4 regions of the Streptomyces sp. NPDC007945 genome follow, and region 1 is predicted to be linked to each of the others. Evidence: riboswitches for the same ligand, from Rfam matches in the RefSeq annotation. Region 1 holds a riboswitch; each other region holds the start of a gene.
The links. Region 1 has a riboswitch for cyclic di-AMP ahead of ACFZCF_RS24770 (peptidoglycan DD-metalloendopeptidase family protein). Riboswitches for the same ligand answer to the same signal wherever they lie in the genome.

Region 2: it holds a riboswitch for cyclic di-AMP, as region 1 does, so the genes downstream of both, ACFZCF_RS28435 (transglycosylase family protein) here and ACFZCF_RS24770 (peptidoglycan DD-metalloendopeptidase family protein) in region 1, are expected to answer to the same signal.
Region 3: it holds a riboswitch for cyclic di-AMP, as region 1 does, so the genes downstream of both, ACFZCF_RS14890 (transglycosylase SLT domain-containing protein) here and ACFZCF_RS24770 (peptidoglycan DD-metalloendopeptidase family protein) in region 1, are expected to answer to the same signal.
Region 4: it holds a riboswitch for cyclic di-AMP, as region 1 does, so the genes downstream of both, ACFZCF_RS10800 (peptidoglycan DD-metalloendopeptidase family protein) here and ACFZCF_RS24770 (peptidoglycan DD-metalloendopeptidase family protein) in region 1, are expected to answer to the same signal.

Annotation. Positions count from the first base shown of each region.
Region 1 is NZ_JBIBJV010000008.1:110,815-115,016, forward strand. It holds gene ACFZCF_RS24760 (M16 family metallopeptidase) at 1-845, shown strand, start outside; gene ACFZCF_RS24765 (insulinase family protein) at 869-2,233, shown strand; cyclic di-AMP (ydaO/yuaA leader) riboswitch at 2,487-2,648, shown strand; gene ACFZCF_RS24770 (peptidoglycan DD-metalloendopeptidase family protein) at 2,656-3,426, shown strand; gene ACFZCF_RS24775 (GntR family transcriptional regulator) at 3,638-4,202, shown strand, end outside.
Region 2 is NZ_JBIBJV010000011.1:140,684-144,885, reverse strand. It holds gene ACFZCF_RS28445 (septum formation initiator family protein) at 1-257, opposite strand, end outside; gene eno (phosphopyruvate hydratase) at 348-1,634, opposite strand; gene ACFZCF_RS28435 (transglycosylase family protein) at 1,923-2,651, opposite strand; cyclic di-AMP (ydaO/yuaA leader) riboswitch at 2,656-2,832, opposite strand; gene ACFZCF_RS28430 (transglycosylase family protein) at 3,097-4,202, opposite strand, start outside.
Region 3 is NZ_JBIBJV010000004.1:154,918-159,119, forward strand. It holds gene ACFZCF_RS14885 (phosphoribosyltransferase family protein) at 1-1,235, shown strand, start outside; gene ACFZCF_RS14890 (transglycosylase SLT domain-containing protein) at 1,229-2,122, opposite strand; cyclic di-AMP (ydaO/yuaA leader) riboswitch at 2,127-2,312, opposite strand; gene ACFZCF_RS14895 (hypothetical protein) at 2,619-3,179, shown strand; gene ACFZCF_RS14900 (DeoR family transcriptional regulator) at 3,345-4,151, opposite strand.
Region 4 is NZ_JBIBJV010000003.1:20,999-25,200, reverse strand. It holds gene ACFZCF_RS10810 (MerR family transcriptional regulator) at 1-373, shown strand, start outside; gene ACFZCF_RS10805 (SpoIIE family protein phosphatase) at 609-1,832, shown strand; cyclic di-AMP (ydaO/yuaA leader) riboswitch at 2,057-2,207, shown strand; gene ACFZCF_RS10800 (peptidoglycan DD-metalloendopeptidase family protein) at 2,219-3,412, shown strand; gene ACFZCF_RS10795 (aldo/keto reductase) at 3,494-4,202, shown strand, end outside.

The DNA.
Region 1 (4,202 bases):
GCCACCCGTACCACCACACCCCCATCGGCTCGATGGCGGACCTGGACGCGGCCACCCTGGAGGACGCGCGGGCCTTCTTCCGGACCTACTACGCGCCCAACAACGCCGTCCTGTCGGTGGTCGGCGACATCGACCCGGAGCAGACGCTCGCCTGGGTCGAGAAGTACTTCGGCTCCATCCCCGGCCACGACGGCAAGCCCGCCCCGCGCGACGGCGCCCTTCCCGAGGTCATCGGCGAGCAGCTGCGCGAGGTCGTCGTCGAGGACGTCCCGGCCCGCGCCCTGATGGCCGCCTACCGGCTGCCCGAGGACGGCACGCGCGCGTGCGACGCGGCCGACCTCGCCCTCACCGTGCTCGGTGGCGGCGAGTCCTCCCGGCTCCACAACCGGCTGGTCCGCCGTGACCGCACCGCGGTCACCGCCGGCTTCGGCCTGCTGCGGCTCGCCGGCGCCCCCTCGCTCGGCTGGCTGGACGTCAAGACCTCCGGCGGCGTCGAGGTCCCCGTGATCGAGGCGGCCGTCGACGAGGAGCTCGCCCGCTTCGCGGCCGAGGGCCCGACCGCGGAGGAGATGGAGCGCGCCCAGGCCCAGCTGGAGCGCGAATGGCTCGACCGGCTCGGCACCGTGGCCGGCCGCGCCGACGAACTGTGCCGCTTCGCCGTGCTGTTCGGCGACCCGCAGCTCGCCCTGACCGCGGTCGACCGCGTCCTCGCCGTCACCGCCGACGAGGTGCGCGAGGTGGCCGCGGCCCGGCTGCGCCCCGACAACCGCGCGGTGCTGGTCTACGAGCCGGCAGCCCCCGCCGACAGCGCCGACGGCGACGACGAGGAAGGAGCGGACCTGTGACCGACGCCGCCTCCCTGACCAGCATGGAGTTCCACCCGCAGCCGCAGGCCGGCACGGCCAGGCCGTGGGCCTTCCCGGCGCCCGAGCGCGGCGCGCTCGACAACGGCCTGACGGTGCTCCGCTGCCACCGCCCCGGCCAGCAGGTCGTCGCCGTCGAGATCTTCCTCGACGCGCCGCTGGACGCCGAGCCCGAGGGTCTCGACGGCGTCGCCACGATCATGGCGCGCGCCCTCTCCGAGGGGACCACCGAGCGTGGCGCCGAGGAATTCGCGGCCGAGCTGGAGCGCTGCGGCGCCACTCTCGACGCGCACGCGGACCATTCCGGCGTCCGGGTGTCCCTGGAGGTCCCTGCCTCCCGGCTCCGCAAGGCCCTCGGCCTGGTCGCCGAGGCGCTGATCTCCCCGGCCTTCGACGCGGACGAGGTCAAGCGCCTGGTCGACAACCGGCTCGACGAGATCCCGCACGAGGCCGCCAACCCGAGCCGCCGGGCCGCCAAGCAGCTCTACAAGGAGCTCTTCCCGGCCGACACCCGGCTGTCCCGGCCCCGCCAGGGCACCGAGGAGACGGTGAAGGCCATCGACGCCGCCGCCGTCCGCGCCTTCTACGACGCGCACGTGCGGCCCGCCGCCGCCACCGCGGTCGTCGTCGGCGACCTCACGGGCGTCGACCTCGACGAGGTGCTCGCCGAGACCCTGGGCGCCTGGAGCGGCAAGCCGGCCGCGCGGCGCCCGATGGCGCCGATCACCGCCGACGACACCGGGCGGGTCGTCATCGTGGACCGTCCCGGGGCGGTCCAGACGCAGCTGCTCATCGGCCGGATCGGCCCGGACCGCCACGACTCCGTGTGGGCCGCGCAGGTCCTCGGCGTCTACTGCCTCGGCGGCACCCTGACGTCCCGTCTGGACGCCGTCCTGCGCGAGGAGAAGGGGTACACGTACGGCGTGCGCGCCTTCGGGCAGGTGCTCCGCTCCGACGGCGAGGGCCACGGCGCCTCGATGCTCGCGATCAGCGGCTCGGTCGACACCCCCAACACCGGTCCGGCCCTCGACGACCTGTGGAAGGTGCTCCGCACCCTGGCGGAGGGCGGTCTGACCGACGCCGAGCGGGACGTGGCGGTGCAGAACCTCGTGGGCGTGGCCCCGCTCAAGTACGAGACGGCCGCGTCGGTCGCCGCGACCCTCTCCGACCAGGTGGAGCAGCACCTGCCGGACGACTACCAGGCCCGGCTGTACGCGCGGCTCGCCGAGACCGGCACGGTCGAGGCCACGGCCGCCGTCGTCAGCGCCTTCCCGGTGGACCGGCTCGTCACGGTCCTGGTGGGCGACGCGTCGCAGATCGAGGAGCCCGTCCGGGCCCTCGGCATCGGCGACGTGACCGTGGTGAGTTGAGCCCGGGTGAGCCGGCCGAGGCGGGTCGACGGGTGGACCGGCCGGTGAGCTGACCGGCCGTCAACCCCTGGCGGAGGTCTCCGACGCGTAGAAGCGTCGGAGACCTCCGCTTTGTCCGTTATGGAGTTAAGGGTGATCGTATGACCTGTGGCATGTCTTACAAATGAGCGAGTCTGTTTGGCGATCACCATCCGTCCGGCCTAGCGTCGATCCGTCTGTCCGACCCGACGCACGCGCCGCACCCGCGGCAACCGGACAGACATCGCCGAGTCCCCGTCAGGCGCGAGCCTGGGGAGCCGGGGACCCACGCAGTCCCTGGGGTGAATCGGACGCCTTCGCCACGCGGAGGGGTCCGTAGGAGACCTTCCTGCTCCGAACCCGTCAGCTAACCCGGTAGGCGAGAGGGAAGGAAAGGAACCGTCTTGGCGTTCACCCGTGCCACCGGGAAGCACCGTGGTGCGAGCCGACTGGCTCGCCGCAGCGCCGGCATCGCCGGCGTGGCAGCACTCGCCACCACCGGCGTCGTCGGCACCCTGGCCTCCCCGGCGCTCGCCGCCGACACGGACGACCGTTCCCCCGAGGACACCGGCCTCACCCAGGTGATCGCCGACGAGTCCATCGCGGACCAGCTCAACGCGCAGGCCGCCGCCCAGGAGCGGGAGGCCGCCGAGGCCGAGGCCCGGGCCAAGGCGCGCGCCGAGGCGAAGCGCAAGGCCGAGGCCCGCGCCCAGGAGATCCGCGAGGCCAAGGAGCGCGCCGCCCGTGAGGCCGAGCGCCGCCGGCTCGCCTCCTTCAACCTCCCGGTCGCCGGCTCGTACGTCTCCACCGGCTACAAGACCGGTGGCTCGCTCTGGTCCTCCGGCAGCCACTCCGGCGTCGACTTCCACGCCTCCTACGGCAGCTCGGTGGTCTCCGTCGGCTCCGGCACCGTCGTCGAGGCCGGCTGGGGCGGCGCGTACGGCAACAACATCGTGATCCGGATGAACGACGGCACGTACACCCAGTACGGCCACCTGTCGTCCATCGGCGTGTACGTCGGCCAGACCGTCGAGCCCGGCCAGCAGATAGGCGTCTCCGGCTCGACCGGCAACTCCACCGGCCCGCACCTCCACTTCGAGGCCCGGACCAGCGCCGAGTACGGCTCCGACATCAACCCCGTCGCGTACCTCCGCGCCCGGGGCGTCAGCCTCTGACGCCCCGCGCCCCCGCGCTGCACCGAAAGGCCCCGGCTCCCGCGAGCCGGGGCCTTTCCGCGTCCGGGGGCGCGCGGCGCCGAGCCGCGGGAATCCGTGGCGAACCTGACGAATTTCGAGGCGGCATCGGAATTTCCGGCGCCCTGCAATAGAGTCGCGTGAACGGCGCTGCTCGAATTCGGTGCGCGCGGAGCGAATACGGAGGTCGGACATGCGGGTTCCCGCGCAATCGGTATGCACGGCGATCCGGGACGACATCGTCTCGGGTGTCTTCGAGCGCGGCAGTCGCCTCACCGAGGAACAGCTCGCGCGCCGGTACGGCGTCTCCCGCGTCCCGGTCCGCGAGGCGCTGCGCACGCTGGAGTCCGAGGGCTTCGTCGTCAGCCGCCGGCACGCGGGCGCCCATGTCGCCGAGCCCACCGACCAGGAGGCCTCCGACCTCCTCGACGTGCGGGCGCTGCTCGAACCGCTCGGTGCCGCCCGGGCCGCCCAGCGGCGCACCGACGCCCACCTCAAGGTGCTGCGGGGCCTGGTCAGGCTGGGGCAGGAGCGGGCCCGCCGGGGGCAGGGCGAGGACCTGCGGGCGCTCGGCGGCTGGTTCCACGAGACGCTCGCCCAGGCCTCCGGCTCCCCGGCCCTCGCCGCGCTCCTCACCCAGCTGCGCCACAAGATCGCCTGGATGTACGTGGTGGACCAGCCGGACCGGCCCGCCGAGACGTGGGCCGAGCACGGGGCCATCGTCGACGCCGTCGCCCGCGGGGACGCCGAACGGGCCC
Region 2 (4,202 bases), on a different contig from region 1:
ACCCGCCGGGCCGCCTCGGCCGCCCTGCGCTCCTGTTCGGCGATCTCGCCCTGCTGGGAGACGTAGCTCCTTATCGGGTAGGCGAGGGCGACGACGAGGGAGCAGACCACTAGGGCGAGGAAGGCGGCGCGGCCGGTGAGCCGGGAGCGCCGGGCCTGGCGGCGGGTCTGGGAGCGGTAGACACGGGCCGCGGTCTGCTCGCCGAGCAGCCTGATCCGGGTCGCGGTGGAGAACCGGTCCCCGTTCTTCACGGCCATGCCGTCTCGCCTCCCCTGATCGCGCGTACGTCCCCGCACACGGTACGGGACCGTGTGCGGGGACGTACGTAACTACAGGCGCCGGGCAGGTCAGCCCTTGAAGCGCGGGAAGGCGCTGCGGCCGGCGTAGACGGCGGCGTCGTCGAGGATCTCCTCGATGCGCAGCAGCTGGTTGTACTTGGCGACGCGCTCGGAGCGGGCCGGGGCGCCGGTCTTGATCTGGCCGCAGTTGGTGGCGACGGCGAGGTCGGCGATGGTGACGTCCTCGGTCTCGCCGGAGCGGTGGGACATCATGCACTTGAAGCCGTTGCGCTGGGCGAGCTCGACGGCGTCGAGGGTCTCGGTCAGCGAGCCGATCTGGTTGACCTTCACCAGGAGGGCGTTGGCGGACTTCTCCTCGATGCCGCGGGCGAGGCGCTCGGGGTTGGTGACGAAGAGGTCGTCGCCGACGAGCTGGACCTTGTCGCCGAGCTTCTCGGTGATGACGTTCCAGCCGGCCCAGTCGTCCTCGAACAGCGGGTCCTCGATGGAGACGAGCGGGTACGCGGAGACGAGCTCCTCGTAGTACTCCGTCATCTCGGCGGCGGAGCGCTCCTTGCCCTCGAAGAGGTACTTGCCGTCCTTGTAGAACTCGGAGGCGGCGACGTCCAGGGCGAGGGCGACGTCCTTGCCGGGCACGTAGCCGGCCTGCTTGATGGCCTCCAGGATGAGGTCGAGCGCCTCACGGTTGGAGCCGAGGTTCGGGGCGAAGCCGCCCTCGTCGCCGAGGCCGGTGGAGAGGCCCTTGGTCTTCAGGACGGACTTGAGGGTGTGGTAGACCTCGGTGCCCCAGCGGAGGGCCTCGGAGAAGGACTCCGCGCCGATCGGGGCGATCATGAACTCCTGGATGTCGACGTTGGAGTCGGCGTGCGACCCACCGTTGAGGATGTTCATCATCGGAACGGGCAGCAGGTGCGCGTTCGGTCCGCCGAGGTAGCGGAAGAGCGGGAGGTCGCTGGCCTCGGAGGCGGCGTGCGCGACGGCGAGCGAGACGCCGAGGATGGCGTTGGCGCCGAGCGACGACTTGTCCGGGGTGGCGTCCAGGTCGAACATGGCCTGGTCGATCAGGCGCTGCTCGGTGGCGTCGTAGCCGACGAGCTCCGGGCCGATCTGCTCGATGACGGCGAGGACGGCCTTCTCGACGCCCTTGCCGAGGTAGCGGTTCTGGTCACCGTCGCGGAGCTCCAGGGCCTCGAACGCACCGGTGGAGGCACCGGACGGCACGGCAGCACGGCCGGTGCTGCCGTCGTCGAGGCCGACCTCGACCTCGACCGTGGGGTTGCCTCGGGAGTCCAGGATTTCCCGGGCTACGACGACGTCGATGGACGGCACGAGCATCTCCTTCTGGGATGTGACGCTAGGTGTGACGCATGGGTCGCAAGGTCTCGTTCGCCTTGCGACAAGAGCCTAACCGGCTCCGGCGCTCCAGCCAGCCGACCGCCCGTCCCCTGGGACGAAAAAGGGCCCAAGAGCATGCAGGAGGGGACGAAAGGACCGTGAACTACTGGACGGTAACGACGGAACCCCGGTCCCGAGCCACGGGGGAAGGGGCTCGGGACCGGGGTGGTCACCGCGGGAGGGTCGTCGGGCGCCGGTGAGCCGCCGGACTCACCGGTGCCGCGGGGCTCACTTCAGGTGGAGCTGCTGACCCGGGTAGATCAGGTCGGCGTTCTCGACGACGTCCTCGTTGAGCTCGAAGAGCTCGGCCCAGCCGCCGTCGACGCCCTGCGCCTTGGCGATCTTGCTGAGGGTGTCGCCGGCCACGACCTTGTACTCGCCGTCGCCCTTCTTGACCTTCTTGCCGGTCGGGGTGGTGACGGTCTTCTTGGCGGCGGCCTGCGGAGCGGCCTGGGTGCGCGGCTTCGGGGCCTGGCGCTGCTCGCTGCGGGTGGCGGGCTGCTCGGCGGAGCGCTTCGGGGCGCTCTGCTGCGGGGCGCTCTGCTGCTGCGGGGCGGCGGCCTCGGCGGCGCCACCGTCGTAGGAGGCGGAGGAGAGGCCGACGCCGCAGCTCGGCCAGGCGCCCTTGCCCTGGCCCGCGAGGACCTTCTCGGCCACGGCGATCTGCTGCGACTTGCTGGCCTGGTTGGCCGTGGGGGCGTAGGCGGTGCCGCCGTACGCGGCCCAGGTGGAGGCCGAGAACTGGAGGCCGCCGTAGTAGCCGTTGCCGGTGTTGATCGACCAGTTGCCGCCGGACTCGCACTGGGCGACGCGGTCCCACTCGGAGGCGGTGGCGGCGGAAGCGGTGCCCGCGGCCATCAGCGGGGCGGCGACGGCCGCGCCGGTGACGCCGACGAGGGCGACGACGCGGGTGGCCTTGGAGGGACGACGACGCTTGCCCGTGCCGGAGAACAGCATGGAGTTTCCTCTTCACCGACGCCTGTGAGGTGAGCTGTCGGGTTCGGGCTTGAAGAGTTCGCCCGGCCACACGTCCTTGCGTGCGGCTTCACCCCTAGCCGGTCGTTCCGTCCGTCTGGTCGACGGCCGGGACCGGCACGAACCTTGGGTCCCCCACTCCTGCCTGCGGCGCTTTCGCGACGACAGTTCCCGGCGACCGACGGCAGGACTCGGCGTTTCGGTCGACGGGGCCCGCGGTGGCGAGCGGTGACGACCGTAGACACACAGGTGCTCGAAGTTCAAAGAGGCTTACGTCGGACAAAACGCCCTTACTTGCACTCCGTCAGACCTCGTTTGCGCAGGTGAGGCCTGACGGAAGCAAAGTTTGCGGACGCGACACGCCAGTTGGGGCGAAGAGACCCATGTCTCACTTTCCTAAAAGCGGACATACACCCCTGAAGCGCCCTCACTTCGCCGCGGCGTCCGCCTTCAGCTCAAGGCTCTGACCAGGGAGGATGAGGTCCGGATCGGCCCCGACCGTCTGGCGGTTGGCGTCGTAGAGGGCGTCCCAGCCGCCGACAAGATCGTTCTCCTGAGCAATCTCCGACAGGCTGTCACCCGGCCGCACGGTGTAGGCGTCACTTGCGTCCGACTTGACGGTAGTTGATGTGACCTTGTCCGCAGCTGCGGCATGTCGCCCGTAATCCTGCATAGTGTCCGTTACGCCACTTTCCTCCGGGGCGGCCTCGCCCCGGTGCTTGCCCGTGCCCGGCGTCGCCGACGGCGCGTCAGGCGTGCCCTCCGCGCCGGGGGTCACCGGGGTGGTGGGCGCCAGGGGGGCCTCGGGGGCCTCCGGCGTGTCCTCCGGGGCGCCGGGCGTGCCCGGCGTGCCCGTGGAGGCGTCCGGGGCCGCCGGAGTGGTGCCGGTGGGCGCGTCGGGGGTGGCGGTCGCGGGCGGCGGGGTGGTGGCGCCGGCGGAAGGCGGCGTCGCGGGCGCGACGGGGGCGGTCGGGGCCGCCGGGGCCGTCGGGGCGGTGGTGCCGCTCCCCTTCTCCTCCACGGCCTCGGGGGCCCGCGGCGTCGTCTCCGTCGCCTCCTCGGCCTCCTCGACCTCGGCGGGCGCGGAGGGCACGGCGGTGCCGCCGGTCCAGTTGGACTCCGGCGCCACCCCGCCCTCGTCCTCCTGCTGGACGGCGGGGCCCGGCCGCACACCCGTGGGCTTGCCGTCGTTCTTCAGGCCCGCGATCGGGGCGCAGGTGTCCCAGTCGGTGCTGCCGGCGGAGAGCGCCACCTCGGCGACGGCGATCTGCTGGGCGCGGCTGGCGAGGTCGGGGCTGGGGGCGTACGCGAGCCCGCCGTGCCGCTCCCACGCCTCCTGCGTCATCTGGAGGCCGCCGTACGCGCCGTTGCCCAGATTGGCGCTCCACTGGCCGCCGGACTCGCAGGCGGCGACCCGGTCCCAGGTGGCCGCGTCGGCGGCGGAGGCGGAGCCGGTGGCGAGGAGCGGCAGTGCCAGGGCGGATCCGGTCACTCCGGCGGTGACGACGAGCGCGGGAGCCTGACGGGGTCGAC
Region 3 (4,202 bases), on a different contig from region 1:
ACGTCGTCGTCCTCGGGCTGCCGCGCGGCGGGGTGCCGGTGGCGGCGGAGGTGGCCGAGGCGCTCGACGCGCCGCTGGACATCTGCCTGGTGCGGAAGCTGGGCGTGCCGAGCAGGTCGGAGCTGGCCATGGGGGCCATCGGCGAGGGCGGCGTCCGGGTGGTGAACGAGCAGGTGGTGCGCGACGCCGGCGTGTCCGGCAGGGAGCTGGAGGCGGCCGAGGAGCGCGAGCGGCTGGTCATGGCCGAGCGGTCCCGCGCGTACCGGGGCAGCCGCAGGCCAGTGCCGCTGGAGGGGCGTACGGCGGTGGTCGTCGACGACGGGCTGGCCACCGGCGCGACCGCGCTCGCCGCCTGCCGGGCGGTACGCGCCGCCGGAGCCGCCCGGATCGTGCTGGCCGTCCCCGTGGCGCCGTACGGCTGGACGGCGCGGGTCCGCGGCGAGGCCGACGAGACGGTCGCCGTGCACACTCCGGAGGACTTCTACGCGGTCGGGCAGTTCTACCGGGCGTTCGACCAGACGCCGGACGCCGAGGTGGTGGCCCGCCTCGACCGGAGCCGGGCGGCACGCGGGCCGGCCGTCCGGCACACGGCGGTAAGCGTCGCGGCCGGGGGCGGCGAGCTGCCGGGCGAGCTGGCGATGCCCGACGGGGCGTCGGGCCTGGTGCTCTTCGCGCACGGCAGCGGCAGCGGCCGGCACAGCCCGCGCAACCGCGCGGTGGCGGCCGCCCTGAACCGGGCCGGGCTCGCCACCCTCCTCTTCGACCTGCTCACGGAGACCGAGGCGGGCGACCGCGCACGGGTCTTCGACACCCCGCTGCTCGCGGATCGGCTGGGCGGCGCCGCCGCCTGGGCGGCGGGGCGGTCCGGCACCGGCGGCCTGCCGCGCGGCTACTTCGGGGCCAGCACCGGGGCCGCCGCCGCGCTGTGGGCGGCGGCGGAAGAGGACGACGACGTGGCGGCCGTGGTGTCCCGGGGCGGACGGCCCGACCTGGCGGGGGAGCGGCTCGGCGGGGTGCGGGCCCCGACGCTGCTGATCGTCGGCGGCGCCGACGAGCTCGTCCTCGATCTGAACCGGCGGGCCGAGGCGCTGCTGCGCTGCGAGAGCCGGCTGGAGGTCGTGCCGGGCGCCGGCCACCTCTTCGAGGAACCGGGGGCCCTGGAGGAGGTGGCGGCGCTGGCGGCGGAGTGGTTCGCGGCCCACTTCGCCGCCGTGACCGGCGGGACGGATCAGTAGGCGCCGTTGACGTTGTCGATGGAGCCGTACCGGTCGGCCGCGTAGTTGCAGGCGGCGGTGATGTTCGCGACGGGGTCGTACGGGTCGAGGGAGGTGCCCGGCACGTGGTACGCGGCGAAGGTCGGGTCGATGACCTGGAGCAGGCCCTTGGAGGGGGTGCCCTTGGCGGCGTTCGAGTCCCAGAGGTTGACGGCAAGGGGGTTCCCGGAGGACTCGCGCATCACGTTGCGGAGGATGCCGTCGTACGAGCCGGGGATGCCGTAGCGGGCCATGACGTCGAGCGACTCGCGGATCCAGCCGTCGAGGTTGTCGGCGTACCGGGGGGCGGCCTTCGCGGCGGCCGGCTGGGCCTGGACGGCCGGGGCCGCGGCACGGGCGGCGGAGCGGCTCGCCCGTTCGGCGGAACCGGCGGACGCGGCCTCGGCGGACTTCGCGGCGGCCTTGCGGGCCGGCTTCGCGGCCGTCTTCGCGGTGGTCTTCGTGACCGGCTCGGCGGCGCGCTCGGCGGAATCCCGACGAATCGTCAGTTCAAGGCCCGGGTGAATGAGTGACGGATCGTCACCCACGGCTTCCCTGTTCGCCTGGTAAAGCGACTTCCAGCCGCCCTGAATTCCCTTTCGGTGGGCGATCAGGGAAAGCGAGTCGCCCTTCACGACGGTGTACGCGCGGGGGGCCGCGGGGGCGGTGGGCGCCTGGGGGGCGACGGCCGCGACGGCCCGGGCGGTGACGGCGGCGGTCGGCGCCGCCGGCTGCGCGGAGGGCGCGGCGCCGGCCGTGGCGGGCACGACCAGGGGCAGGGCGAGGGCCACGCCGCCGGTGCCGGCGAAGGCGAGACCTCGGGTGACGGGGCTGCGTCGGGGGCGGCGGTGCTTGCCGTGAGCGGGCATGACGGTTTCCTCTCCGGCGCCTGCGAGGTGAGCTGTCGGGTTCGGACTGGAGCTGTCCGGCCGCGCGCACGCGGCTTCACCCCGAGCCGTTCCGGACCTCCGGAACGGCGGTGTGGTGGGTCCCCCGCTCCTGCCGTCGGGTGAAATGGGTGGTCTTTCGGGCGGTGGCAGGATTCGGCGTCCGTCCGAATGGAGGTGACCGTAGGCGAGGAATACCGCGGGGAACAAGACGCGAATGCACGGGAAATCAGGAGCCGAAGATCGAATGGATGGAATTGAAGATCCATCATTTCGGCGTGCGATCCGGAATCCCTTGTCCCGTGCGGGTGGTGACGGAGGGACGGCCGCTCGCGAGGCGGAGAAAGTGAGTCGCGTCACGGCAGGCGCAATGTCCGAATAGGGCGTCTAGCTCCTTTAGGGGAATTGTGTGATGACTTGAGGGTGAGAGGTATGGCGCATAGCGCGCAAAGCAGACATTGCCGCTCATGATGGGGGAATGTCCTCCCTCGCCCTGCTGACCGACCCCGACGCCCTCGACCGCGAGGCGGCCCGCCTCTACGAGAGCGCCGCCCCCGAGGCCTGGCGGAGTCTCCTCTCCGTCCCCGTGGACCGGCTCGTCGCCGAAGCCCTGGACGCGCTCGGCACGCTGCCCCCGGCCCCGCCCGCCGAACGCCCGCTGCCCGGCCGGATCGGTGCCGCCCTCCCGGACCGGCTGCACGTGTGGCGCAGGATCGGCCGGGCCGACGTGCGCCCCTCCGTCCACCTGGCGTACGCGCGCCGGGTGCTGACCGACTGGGGGTGGCAGAACACCCCGTACAAGCTGCGCGACGCGCGCGGCGCCCGCTGCCTCTGCGGCGCCCTCCTCGCCGCCCACCGGCTCGGCCACGGCAGCGCGGCCACCATGAACGAGGCCGGTGCCTGGATCATGACCGAGCTGCGGTCCCGCGGCTGGCACGGGCTCATCGGCCCCTGGAATCGCGCCCCGGGCCGTACCGCAGAGGACGCGCTCGCGCTCCTCGACGCCACGATCCGGCGCGCGGCCCTGGCCGGGCGGTGACCGCGCGGGGAGCCGGTCGGCCGGTGACGCTCGGCGCGCCCGTCCCGACGTGGCCGGTGCGGCGGCGCGGCCGGGCGCGGTCGGGGGCAGCCGGATCGTGACCTCGTGCCGGCCGTCCGCGGAGCCCACCTCGTGCGACGCGCCGACCGTCAGGTCGTCACGTGGTCAGACCGTGAGGACGCGGACGCCGGCCTCCGACAGGCGGTCCGCCGTACCGGCGTCGATCGCGGTGTCGGTGAGCAGCAGGTCGACCCGGTCCAGGCCGCAGATGCGGGCGAAGGCGCGCCGTCCCAGCTTCGACGCGTCGGTCACCACCACGACCCGGCTCGCGCGTTCCGCGAAGAGCCGGCTGATGCCGGCCTCCTCCTCCTGGTGGGCCATCGCCCCGAACTCCGGGTCGATCCCGTCCACCCCGAGGACGACGGTGTCGAGGGCGACCTCGCCCAGGACGCCGGCGGCCAGCGGGCCCACCAGTTCGTAGGTCTGCGGGCGCGCGACCCCGCCGGTCGTCACGAGCTTGATCTGCGGACGCACCGCCAGCTCGGCGGCGATGTTCAGCGCGTTGGTGACCACCGTCAGGGCGGGGCCGGAGGCGGCGGTCGGGGTTCCGCTCTCGGCGCGCTCGCCCGCGAAGCGCAGCGCCAGGGCCCGCGCCACCTCGGTGGTCGTCGTCCCGCCGTTCAGGCCGACGACCTCGCCGGGGGTGATCAGTTCGGCCGCCGCCGCGGCGATCCGCGCCTTCTCGGCCGCGTGCCGGCCCGACTTGTAGCGCAGCGGCAGTTCGTACGAGACGCCGTGCGCGACGGCCCCGCCGCGCGTGCGGACGAGGAGGCGCTGCTCGGCCAGTTCGTCGAGGTCGCGGCGGATCGTGGCGGCGGAGACGTCCAGGGCGGCCGCCGCCTCCTCGACCTCCACCTTTCCGGCGGACGCCAGGAGTTCCAGGAGCGCGTTCCACCGCTCGTGCTTGGACATGCCGGACCGATCCTCCCGTGGTTGCGGCCTCGATCGTACGCCGCCGGGGCA
Region 4 (4,202 bases), on a different contig from region 1:
TCACACGCGGTACGAGGCGGAGGTCACCGAACGGTGGGGCCGCGACGCGTACGAGCGGGGCGACCGCTGGTGGCGCTCGCTGAGCGACGCCGAGAAGAAGGAGTTCATGGAGACGCAGGCGGCCATCGCCCGCGACTTCGGCGCGGCCGCCGCGGCCGGGCTCGCGGCGGACAGCGACGAGGTGCAGGCGCTGGCCCGGAGGCAGTACCTGTGGCTGTCGGGCACCACCACGCCGACGAAGGAGTACCTGATCGGGCTCGGCCGGATGTACGTGGACGACCCGAGGTTCGCCAAGAACTACGACCGGCACGGCGAGGGCACCGCCGTCCTGGTGCGGGACGCCCTGACGGTGTGGGCCGAGCGGAACCTGTGAGGCCGGTGGGGCGCCCGCGCCTGAAGTAAACGGCGGCCAGAACCGCACCGGTCGGCCTGCTGGGGAGGGGAGGCCGACCGCGTGCCTGGGAAAGGGGCGGCGCGCCCCCGGGTCAGCCGGTCGGACGCCGCCGGTCGCCGGGCGGGCCCGGGTCGGGGAGGCTTGAGGGGTGTGCGGTCGCGGGTCCAGGCCCGCACGGTCCGGTGGCGGGCCCCGACCGGTCAGGAGTTCTCAGGTGGCACACCCTCGGGGCGAGGAGCCCGGCGGCCGTATCGCCGGGTCCGGTGCGCCCCGCGGCCCCTACGGGGGTGAGCCGCGGCCGCCGGTGGCCTTCGGGGCGACCCGGAGGTTCCTGCGGGCGCTGCCGCCGCTGATCATCCTCGGCGGGGTGGTCTTCGACCTGTGCACCCCGCCCGCGTACACGGCGGCGCCGCTGTTCTCCGCCGCCCCGCTGATCGCCGCGCCGTTCTTCTCCCGGCTCACGACCCTGCTGACCGGGCTCGCGGCGATCCTCGCCTCCGTCGGGCTGCACGCGTACAACCGCACGCTCTCCGACGTGCCCTCGCTCACCGAGACCCTCACCGTGGTGACCGTCTCGGCGCTGGCGATGCTGATCAACTTCGTGGTGCGGCGCAGCGGCGAGCGGCTCGCGTCGGCGCGGGTCATCGCGGAGGCGGCGCAGCGGGCGGTGCTGCCGATGCCGGCGGAGCGGATCGGCGGGCTCCAGTGCGCGGCGCGGTACGAGGCGGCGCAGGCGGACGCGTTCATCGGCGGCGACCTCTTCGCCGTGCAGGACACCCCGCACGGGGTGCGGCTCCTGGTCGGCGACGTACGGGGCAAGGGGATGGACGCGGTGGAGGCGGTGGCCGTGGTGATCGGCGCCTTCCGGGAGGCGGCCGAGCAGGAGGCGGCCCTGGAGGGGGTGGCGGCGCGGCTCGAACGGGCCCTGACGCGGGAGGGGACGCGGCGCGAGGGCCTCGACGCCGTCGAGGGGTTCACGACGGCGGTGCTGGCCGAGATCCCGCGCGCGGGCGGGGTCGTACGGATCGTGAACCGGGGGCATCCGCCGCCGCTGCTGCTGTACGGGGACGGGCGCGTGGAGCCGCTGGAGCCGGCCGAGGCGGCGCTGCCGCTCGGGATGGGGGAGCTGGCGGTGGGGCCGGACCGGGCCGACGCGTGGCCGTACCCGCCGGGCGCGACGCTGCTGTTCCACACGGACGGGGTGTCGGAGGCGCGGGACGCGCACGGCGTCTTCTACGATCCGGCGGCCCGGCTGGCGGGGGCGGTCTTCCCGGGTCCCGAGGAGCTCCTCGACGCGCTCGTGGACGACGTGCGGCGGCACACCGGCGGCGGGTCGACGGACGACATGGCGCTGCTCGCGGTGAGTCGGCCGACGGCGGGGGCGCCGGAGCGGCGGCGGACGATGCCGGTGGTGCCGCCGGGGCCGGTGGCGCACTGACCGGAGCCGGTCACGGTCCGTGCCCACAAGGTCTCACAGCGATAACAATTGACACAACGTCAGATTCGGTGGTTCGGGCGGAAGCTCACTGAAGGGGGCTCAACTCGGGCGATTCCCTGCCAATTCACTGAATGATCAAGGGGAACGGCTTGGAATAGGAGTGCGGTGTCTATTAACGTTCGATAACGCAGCGCGGTCGTCCCAGCCGTCGCAAGAGACGGCTCCGTGCGCATGTGCCGAATCCCGTAAGGGAACCGGGGAACCAACCCTTGGGGTGAATCGGGCCCCTCGCACCTCCCCCGTGCGAAGAGCCCGTAGGAGACCTTCCTGCTCCGAACCCGTCAGCTAACCCGGTAGGCGAGAAGGAAGGAAAGGAGCACGCCTCCGTGGCGTCCAACACCCCTGCACCCGAGGCCCCCTTCGACCCCTTCGGCGCCCGGGGTGCCGTCGGCGCGGACGACCCGGACGGCTTCGCGCCCGGCGCGTACGAGACGGCCTCCTTCACCCCCGCCCCCGGCGAGTGGAACCCGACCGAGGGCTCCCTGCGCGCCGAGAGCCGCTCCGGCGGCCGGCACCGGGTCGTGAAGCAGCGTTCCAACTTCGCCCGCTCCTCCACCGTCCTCGGCGTCGGCGTCATCGCCGCCGTCGGCGCGGGCGGCCTCGCCACCGCGCAGGAGAAGGCCCCCGTCGCCATCTCCCTCCCCGACCTGCCCGACCTGGGCCTGCCGGACGCCCACGACCTGCCCGGCGTCGGCGACCTCCTGCCCGGCGGTGAGGAGGAGCGGACCACCACCGCGTCCGCGCCGGTCGCGGCCGGCGGCGTCGCCGCGAAGCCGCTCACCTCGGTCACGTACACCGCCCCGGCCGACACCACCGCCGGCACCCGGGCCGAGGAGCGCACCGCCACCGCCGCCGATGCCGGCGAGGCCCTGCGCGCCCGCATCCTCCAGCAGGCCGAACAGCAGCAGCAGGCCGCCGTCGACGCGGAGAAGCTCGCCGCCGAGAAGGCCGCGGCGGAGAAGGCCGCCGCCGACGCCCAGGCACAGGCGGAGGCCGCCGCCAAGGCCGAGGCCGAGGCGAAGGCCAAGGCGGAGGCGGAGCGGCTCGCCGCCGAGAAGGCCGAGGCCGAGCGCATCGCCGCCGAGAAGGCGGAGGCCGAGCGGCTCGCCCGGCTGGCCGCCAGCTACTCCATGCCGCTCTCCTCCTACACCCTCACCTCCACCTACATGCAGTCCGGCTCGATGTGGTCCTCCGGCCACCACACCGGCCTGGACTTCGCCGCCCCCACCGGCACCCCCCTCAAGGCGGTCCACGGCGGCACCATCACGTCGGCCGGCTGGTCCGGCTCGTACGGCTACCGGATCGTCCTGCGGCTGGAGGACGGCACCGAGGTCTGGTACTGCCACCTCTCCTCGATGACCGCGGCCGCCGGCCAGACCGTCGCCACCGGCGAGACCATCGGCCGCGTCGGCGCCACCGGCAACGTCACCGGGCCCCACCTCCACATGGAGGTCCACACCCCCGACGGCTCCGGCATCGACCCGGCGGAGTGGCTGCGCTCGAAGGGCCTGTCGGTCTGACTCCGGACGCGTACGCGTGCCGGTCGGGGTTCAGGCTCCTCGACCGGAATACGACCGGCGGCGCAGGGAGTTGAGGACGTCATGTCCTCTCCCCTGCGCCCGCTGGGCACCTCCGACCTGAACGTCTTCCCGCTCGCCCTCGGCGGCAACGTCTTCGGCTGGAGCGCCGACGAGGAGCGGTCCTTCGCCGTCCTCGACGCCTACGCCGCCGCCGGCGGCAACTTCCTGGACACCGCCGACGTCTACTCCGAGTGGGTCGAGGGCAACCAGGGCGGTGAGTCCGAGACCATCATCGGCCGCTGGATGGCGGCCCGCGGCAACCGCTCCGACATCGTCGTCGCCACCAAGGTCGGCGCCCACTCGCCCCTCAAGGGCCTGTCCGCCACCACCATCAAGGCCGGCGCGGAGGAGTCCCTGCGCCGCCTCGGCACCGACCACATCGACCTCTACTACACGCACTTCGACGACGAGTCCGTGCCCGTGGAGGAGATCGTCACCGCCCTCGACCAGCTGGTGCGCGAGGGCAAGGTGCGGGCCGTCGCCGCCTCCAACATCTCCGCCGAGCGGTTGCGCGCCTCCCTCGACTTCGCCGAGGCCGAGGGGCTCGCCCGGTACGTGGCGCTGCAGCCCGAGTACAACCTCGTCGCCCGCGAGAAGTACGAGGGCCCGCTCCTCGACACCGCCGCCGACGCCGGCCTCGCCGCCGTCCCGTACTACGGGCTCGCCGCCGGCTTCCTCACCGGCAAGTACCGCCCGGGCAGGACCGTCGAGAGCGTCCGCGCCCGCGGTG